One region of the Bacillus aquiflavi genome, then DNA from elsewhere that is predicted to be linked to it. Evidence: a T-box and tRNA genes for the amino acid it is inferred to sense, from the RefSeq annotation. Region 1 holds a T-box; the other holds one or more tRNA genes.
The links. The T-box of region 1 lies ahead of argS (arginine--tRNA ligase). A T-box ahead of a tRNA ligase gene usually reads a tRNA of that ligase, here a tRNA-Arg.

Region 1 (4,287 bases):
ATATTAATAAAAGGTGAAGGAAATCGTTATTTTATTTTATTTTTTGCATTTCGTGGCGTAGTAGACAACTCGTCCGTTTTTTGTTTATTCATTTCATGATAAAAAAACCGACTCAAAAAATGATTTTGGCAGCCACTTTGGATATATTGATAAGCTGAGTGAGAATTGGTATTTCGTTGTTTTAAACTAAACCGTTTGTTTTTCCCCTGCTTATTTTTAATTTGGCAGGGGATGTTTTTGATTATTTATCACATTTTTTCAGGTGCTTTTAACCCTAATAGACGCAAGCTTTCTTTTAGGACAATTTTTACACTAGCGGTAAGTGTTAATTTGCCACTGTTGTTGAGTCTTTTTCTAAAATTCGTGTATGACTATAATATTTATTAAATGCTCTTGATAGCTCAACTACATATTTTGCAATTTGGGATGGATCTGCATGATCAAATGCTCTTTTGACGATTGTCGGAAACTCTTTAAGGAGAGTAACCATTTGCCACGCTTTATCATCTAAACCATCAAATGAAAGATGATTTAACGTAAATCTGCCTTTTTGTAATAACGAACATATACGAGCATGTGTGTATTGTACGTAAGGACCTGTTTCACCTTCAAAACGTAACATATGCTGTAATGAAAATCCAACATCGTTCATCCGGTAGTTTTTTAAATCATGGAAAATAATTGCACCCGTTCCTACTTCACGGGCAACCTGCTCTTTGTTTTGAAGCTGTGGATTTTTTTCTGCAATATTTGTATAAGCAAGATCGATTGCTTCTTGCAATACTTCTTCTAGCAACACTACTTTGCCTTTCCGTGTCGACATTTTCTTACCGTTTTTTAACATCATCCCAAATGGAATGTGTTGCAGCCCCTTTGCCCATGAATAGCCTAACTTTTCTAAAACAAAAAACAGTTGTTTAAAATGCAAGGACTGTTCATTTCCAACAACATAAAACGATTTCTCTGAGCCGTAATGTTCATGGCGGTAAATAGCTGCGGCTAAGTCTCTTGTTGCGTAAAGCGTTGTTCCATCTGTTTTTGTAATTAAGCATGGCGGCATGTTTTCTAAAGGAACGACCATTGCCCCTTCCGATTCAACTAGCAGCTGTTTTTCTTTTAACAAATCAACAATCCGATCCATCTTATCGTTATAAAATGATTCTCCTGCATAAGAATCGAAATGGATACCGAGCAAACGATACATTTTTTCAAATTCTTTCACTGAAGCTTCTTTAAACCATTTCCATAAAAACAGCGCCTCTTCATCACCTTCTTCAAGCTGTTTGAACGCAGTGCGCGATTTGTCATTTAATGTGTCATCTTTTTCAGCTTCATGATGAAACTTTACATAAATTTTTGACAGCTCACGTATTGGTGATTGCTTAATTAATGCCTGATTGCCCCATAACTTATAAGCAACGATCAGCTTGCCAAATTGTGTCCCCCAGTCACCTAAATGGTTAATCCGGACAACTTGGTAACCATTTTTCTCCGTTATATTTGCTAAAGCATTGCCAATTACTGTAGAACGTAAATGTCCCATCGAAAATGGTTTTGCTATATTTGGCGAGGAAAAGTCAATTGTCATAACTTTTCCTTCTCCGGCTTTATTTCTTCCATAGTTATCGCCAACATTTATAATGTCTAATAGTACATTTTTTGTGATCGCTGCTTTGCTTAAAAAGAAATTCACGTAGCCATTTACAGCTTCTGCTTTCTCAATTATTTCATGGTGAATCCGATTTGCTAACTTATCGCAATTATGCTAGGAGGTTGTCGATCAATTTTGGCTAAAGTAAAACACGGAAATGCATAATCGCCTAAATGTGCATATTTCGGTTTTTCAATTGCTTTAATTATATCAGTTAAAGAAAGTTTGTTATTAATGGCTTCCAATAAAGCAAGTGCGATCTTTCGTTTATCATTCATTGCAAATTCCCTCCTTAAACAATCTTGTTGTTATAGGATATAATTGCTGTCCTATTCATAGCGTTAAAAAAAATAAAAAAGCCCTCGTCCCTTGGATAACAAGAGACGAGAGCATAGCTTTCCCGTGGTGCCACTCTAGTTGCCGCGCAATACGCGACCACTTTCTGTTGATAACGAGGTGGCTCCCCGATCTTTTCTACTGTCATTTCAAAAAGCCTCTCCAAAGTGCGGTTCATTTACGTTCAATGCGTTAGGCTCCCACCGTCCCTAACTCGCTATCCCATTTTTCGTAAACTACTCTCTTTTTCAACGAATTTACATATTAAATTGTCGCAATTATAATAAAAAATTCCTTATAAGTCAATATTATTAAGCCGTTTAAAAAAATTTAATCAAACGTTTGATGAACATAAAAGTCAGATTGTAAACAAAGTCAATATTTGAAACAGGGCGATAGAACAGTTTATAGAGTTTCATTTTTTAAAAATTTTAATTATATCTTAATAGAAAATTAATCCTGAAAATATGTTTAATTAGTAAGATGAGATTAATAGTGTTTGTCCAAAAAAGAAAGTTCTAAACTTCTGTTCAATTCAAAGTTAAGGAGTGAATGACTGTGCAAGTTATAAGGAGAAGCTGTGCAGCTTTACTGGCATTTTTTCTCGTTTTTCAAATGATATTGATGCCGGTTCCAGCTATGCAGCAAGCAGTTTATGCTGAGAGTGGCAAGGAAAATACACTTGGAAATGTAGTCGAAGAATGGTCGAGACCAATTGCCCTTGGTGTAGAAGAAACGACAATGGTCATGGATGGAAAGATTGGCAGACAAAGTGCGTTTGTTATGGACGTAGATGTAAAAAATCCGAATGTCGTCATTAAATCAGGATTACCAAACGGAAAAGACTTCGGTATGCAGACAGTTCGTCAACAGGCATCATACACTTCAAAACCAAATTATGTAGTAGTCGGTGGAGTGAATGCTGATTTTTATAACATGTCAAACGGTGTTCCCCTCGGTGCAGTCATCCAAGATGGAAAAATATTAAAAGGTGGAACGAGTGAATCGTTTGGAATGAAAGAAAATGGGGAAGCGATCATTGGTCATCCTAATCCGCAGTTTTCTCTATCAGTCAATGGGGTTGAAAAGAAGATTAATAATTTGAATATTGAGCGCGGTGCAAATCAACTTATTGCCTATACCCCTAATATGAAAACAACGGGAACAAATTCTTATGGGATTGAAGTTGTCGTAAGTGAAGTTGACGGTGATATGCGAAAAACAGGTACCGTGAGTGGAAAGATAGAGAAAGTAATACATAATAAAGGGAATGAACCGATTCAAGAAGGGCAAATCGTTCTTTCCGGCCATGGTACTGCCGCGGAATTTCTTAACACTTTAACAGTTGGCCAAGAGGTGGCTGTAACGACAAAAGTAGCGGAAGGATGGGAAGATGTAAACCAAGCATTAGGCGGCCGCATTGTTCTTGTAAAGGACGGAAAGAAAGTGAATTTTAATGAAGATAGCTTTACAACGGCGAAGGCACCAAGAACAGCGGTTGGTATTCGTGAAGATGGAACGGTGTTTTTTGTTGTCATCGATGGAAGACAGCCTGGTTATGCAGATGGGGTTACGGTGTTTGAATTAAGAGATTTTATGTACGAGCTTGGGGCAAAGGAAGCTCTTAATTTAGATGGGGGCGGCTCTTCTACTTTCGTAACTCGTCAGCCTGGCGAGAGTGAGCTTTCTGTCATGAACAAGCCATCAGATGGAAAGGAGCGGTCAGTAGCTAACTCATTCCTAATCGTTTCAACAGCTCCGCAAACTGAGCTAAGCAAGCTAGCAATTCTGCCCGATCATTTACTTATGCTTTCAGGAAGTAAATATTCTTTTTTAGCAAAAGGAATGGACGCTTCATATAATCCAGTTGAAATGAATGGAACACCTTCTTGGTCAGTAGAGGATGCGCAGCTTGGCAATACGGATCAAAATGGTTTATTCACTGCTGGAGAACAAAACGTTACTGGAAACGTCGTTGCTACTTTAAATGGGGCAAAAGGCAGTACCGAAGTAACGGTTACGACTGAGCTTTCTCAGTTAAAATTTCCTCAAAAAGAGATAACGGTCAAACGCAGTGAGGAAGTGACATTAAAGGTAGAGACTTTTTACTTAACGGAAGAACTGTCCATGCAGATCCGCAAAATTTTACTTGGATAGTGAATGGAGATATTGGAACGATTGATGAAAATGGCGTTTTTAAAGCCGGAGATAAAACGGCAAGCGGAACAATCACTGTCCAATATGGCAATGTCCAAGATACGATGAATGTTCAAGTAGGTAGAATGCCGAGTATTTTAGAA
Region 2 (4,287 bases), 1.2 Mb from region 1:
ACTTCTAACTCATTATTTAATTCATTATTCTGCCAGTTTACTAGTTCAATATCGAGCGCAATCCGTGTCTCATCCTGAAAAGCTTTTCTTCCGTATAACCGCACTACATTTAACAACCCAATGCTGCGCAAGGCGAGAAATTCTCTGTTCCTCTCATTATGAGTACCAAGAAGAGTTTGTGGACTAAGCTTTTTTAACACAACAATGTCATCGGCAACTAAACGATGCCCACGACCGATCAACGTGTGTGCAGTCTCACTTTTGCCTACCCCTGATTTACCGCGCAGTAAAATGCCGATTCCTGAAACATTGATACAAACTCCATGCACTGCGATTTCTGGTGCCATTGTTTTTACTAAATAGGCATCTAGTTTCCCAATAAATTCGTAAGTTGTTTCATGCGTACGGAGTAGTGGGATATTTTCTTCCGTACAAAATTGAGTTAAATATTTTAATCCTTTTTGTTGTTCAGTCACGATGATGCAAGGCGGATTATATTTGACGATATTCCCGACCCGAAGCTTGCGTTCATCTTCATTTAACATATGTAAATAAGTAATTTCATTTTTTCCAAGTACTTGAACATGTTCCATCGGGAAAAAATCAAAGTAATCAATAAATTCTAATCCAGGACGATGTGTTCTTGACTTCGTGATTGTACGATGTAGTTGATTTTTTCCTGTCAATACTTCTAATGAAAATTTTTGTATTAAATTATCAATCGTTATAGATTTCACACCCATTACACTCTCCATTAACCTTCTTAAAAGCAGTCTACTTAAAAAAATAATACTAAAAGTCGGAGGATGCCGCAATCTTTCATGTAGTGTAATGAATAACTCATGATGATACAAGTAAATGGAAGTAGTACAAAATTCATTTTAATTTTTGGCACATTTTATATTAAAATAATTATTAGAGGTTCATTTTATAATTTTCATTCCTTATGCTAAGGGTTAATAAAAAATAGGCACCTCCCCAATCTAGTATAATTTGAATCCATTAAATACTTTATATAATCGCTGTACTGTTCCATTGTTCGTTGTTTTAACCCCTCAGCTTCTTTCGCTTGAATAAATATTACTAGCGCCTCATTTATTTTTTCATAACGCTCATTCTTTTGTTGGACATTCCAATAGCTAGCGGATATTACGGACAGCCTTTGCCCCTCTTTCGCCTATAAAGTTACGTTTCATGCTTTTCTTATACCTCCGATCTGTTCGATGACCTTTCACCTGTAAATTAAAAAGAAGCATTCTTTTAAAAAAACAAGCACAATTGCCCAAACTTATTATGAGCAATTGTGCTTTTACTCATTTATAGCTCCCGTTTTGATGAATAGTAGAGGTAATATTTTTTAATCAACGTAAATCAAGCAAGTAGACATATCCTTTTATAGCGTTCTAAAACTCTGTAATCAAAATTAGAGTACACTTCAGCTCGAAGTTCTATCTCTTCAAATATATTATTTTGTAAGGGTTTGATCACACTCATGTACCTGCCAGATAATCCTCCGATTCTCTCAAGTGTCCAAGCAACTGAATATGCGCTTTGCTTTCATAAATGTTTCACCTCTGGAATTCCAGATTCTTCAATCCACTCGTATAATCCCTTCAACTCTTCTTTCACACGATTGATCTCTGTTTTCCCTATTTTTTTCGCTTGTATAAACCAGATCTGATAGCTTTCTTTTAGCTGATAAGCGATCTTTATTATAGAGCCTGTTAAATTAGTTATCCTTGCGAAATGGTTAACAATAACTTCATAATCACGCAAAATACGCTCACATAGTCCTGCCGCCGTCATTTGACGGAAGACCGTAGTGAGCGCTTGTTTTTGTGTTATTCCGTTTGTATTTCTTGAAACTTTCTCGACACTTTTCTGCGGGCTGGACGTAAATAAATCCGTCAAGTATGCGTCTACTTTTAGGACGTCTTTTTTCCTCATCATGGTAACCCCCCCCGATAAGTATATTTACGTGTATAATCGGATGGTTAACCGTGTACATGACCGTTTACCTAGCGTGCTAAAACGTTGATTTGACGGGCTTTTATCGCATTTTTAGGACGTCCCAGGAGAGATTCGAACTCCCGACCGACGGCTTAGAAGGCCGTTGCTCTATCCAGCTGAGCTACTGGGACATGATTTTGTGTATCAGAGACAAGTTTTATTATATTATTTTACCCAATGGATGTCAATGGTTTTTTTAAAAAAACTCAAGGGAATTACTTCCCTAGAGTATTATAAGCTATTTTTTATTTTTTAGGAAGAGGAAATCTCTGCTTTAATTCAGTAAGTTCTCCTTTTTCATATTCAAATATAGAAATATTTGCATAGTTATTTTCTAGTCTTAAAATAACATACGTTTTTTCTATTCGCTTTCGTGGTAAACAGATGCTTCCAGGATTAATAAACAACTTCCCAGCAATGATTTCGACTCCTAAAATATGTGAGTGTCCAAAGCAGACTATATCCGCATCTAATTCCGCTGCACGATAGTGCAAATTCATTAATGTATGCTTTACACCGTATTGATGACCGTGAACAACTAGAAGTCTGTATCCATCTATTTCCTGGATTACTTCTTCTGGAAATCGTTTTTCAATGTCACAGTTTCCTTTTACTATTATGAAATCTTCGATCGCATTATGAGCAATGGACAGCTCAGAATCACCACAATGAATCATGTGATCAATCTCATCCATATGCTTATTTTTAATCACTTTTAACTCTTCCGTTAAACCGTGACTATCACTTACAATTAATATATTCATCGTTTCTAATTCCTCTTTTGAAAAAATTAGCGTATCTAGAAATCATTATACTATTCAGATAAAATGCGTGCAAAATCTTTTTCTAACTTCTTTAACGCTTTTGCACGATGACTTATTTTATTTTTCTCATCTTTACTCAGTTCTGCCATTGATTTCTCTTTTTCATTCACATAAAATATCGGATCATAGCCGAAACCGTTGCTTCCTTTCCGTTCCTTCAGTATCCGCCCTTCACATGTACCAAAAACAGTAAATGTCTCCATACTCGGGGAAGCTACTGCTAAAGCACAATAAAATCGGGCTGTTCTATCCTTTTCTTTTACCGTGCTAAGCTCTAATAATACTTTGTCAATATTCGCATCGTCATTTTTTTCTTCTCCTGCATAGCGGGCTGAAAACACTCCTGGCTTGCCTCCGAGGGCATCGACAATTAAGCCTGAGTCATCAGCAATGACTATTTTACCAAGGCGATTTGCAATTGTTTCAGCTTTCATAATCGCATTTTCCTCAAATGTCATTCCAGTTTCTTCAACATCCCTAATTTCAGGATAATCTAATAATGTTTTAACTTGTATCCCACGCTTGCTAAACATTTGCTCATATTCTTTTGCTTTACCTTTGTTTTTAGTCGCAATAATGACCTCATCCATTTTATTATTATTCCGCCTCTTCCTTCTTTCCATTACCTTCAATGAGTTCAATGATTTTTTCATCTAAAACGCTTTTCTGAAGTTCAAATAATTGCATGAGTCCGCCTTTTGCAGCAGCCAATAGTTCGTTAAGCTGATCAGAAGAAAAAGTCGCTTCTTCTCCAGTTCCTTGAAGCTCAACAAATTCCCCATTTCCAGTCATGACAACATTCATATCTACTTCTGCCTTTGAATCTTCCGCATAATTTAAATCAAGAACAGCACCGATATCTTTTAATATTCCGACACTAGTTGCAGCTAAGTAATCCGTTATTGGAAACTTTTTAATTGCTTTTTGCTCATATAGTTTTGCAAAAGCTTGAGTCATTGCAACAAACGCTCCTGTAATAGAAGCTGTGCGAGTTCCTCCGTCGGCTTGAATGACATCACAATCAATCCAAATCGTTTTTTCTCCTATAGATTCTAAATCAACGACAGCACGAAGGGAACGACCAATTAAACGTTGAATCTCCATTGTTCTTCCAGATATTTTACCTCTTGCGGATTCTCGGATATTTCTCTGTTCTGTCGCCCTTGGCAACATTGAATATTCTGCAGTAATCCAACCTTTTCCTTCTCCGCGCATAAACGGCGGAACGCGATCTTCAACGCTCGCAGTACAAATGACTTTTGTATCTCCAACACTAATTAAAACAGAGCCTTCCGGATGCTTCAAATAGTTTGTATCAATATGTATCGTTCTTAATTGCTGTTGCTCACGTCCATCAACACGCATTAATGTACCTCCTTCAATAATTAACATGACAAAGTCAATAAAGAAGAGGTGGCATGAATTGCCAACCTCTATTCCTATCATTATATAG

Region 2: it encodes a tRNA-Arg, which carries the amino acid that the T-box ahead of argS (arginine--tRNA ligase) is inferred to sense. The anticodon was not compared.

Annotation. Positions count from the first base shown of each region.
Region 1 covers NZ_CP082780.1:3,704,401-3,708,687, forward strand. The annotation lists gene K6959_RS18030 (hypothetical protein) at 1-99, shown strand, start outside; partial or broken gene argS (arginine--tRNA ligase) at 249-1,929, opposite strand; T-box leader at 2,028-2,248, opposite strand; gene K6959_RS18040 (phosphodiester glycosidase family protein) at 2,540-4,144, shown strand; gene K6959_RS18045 (hypothetical protein) at 4,144-4,287, shown strand, end outside.
Region 2 covers NZ_CP082780.1:2,518,763-2,523,049, forward strand. The annotation lists gene hprK (HPr(Ser) kinase/phosphatase) at 1-737, opposite strand, end outside; gene K6959_RS12205 (hypothetical protein) at 1,558-1,950, opposite strand; tRNA gene K6959_RS12210 (tRNA-Arg) at 2,068-2,141, opposite strand; gene K6959_RS12215 (metallophosphoesterase family protein) at 2,256-2,774, opposite strand; gene K6959_RS12220 (XTP/dITP diphosphatase) at 2,825-3,424, opposite strand; gene rph (ribonuclease PH) at 3,432-4,199, opposite strand.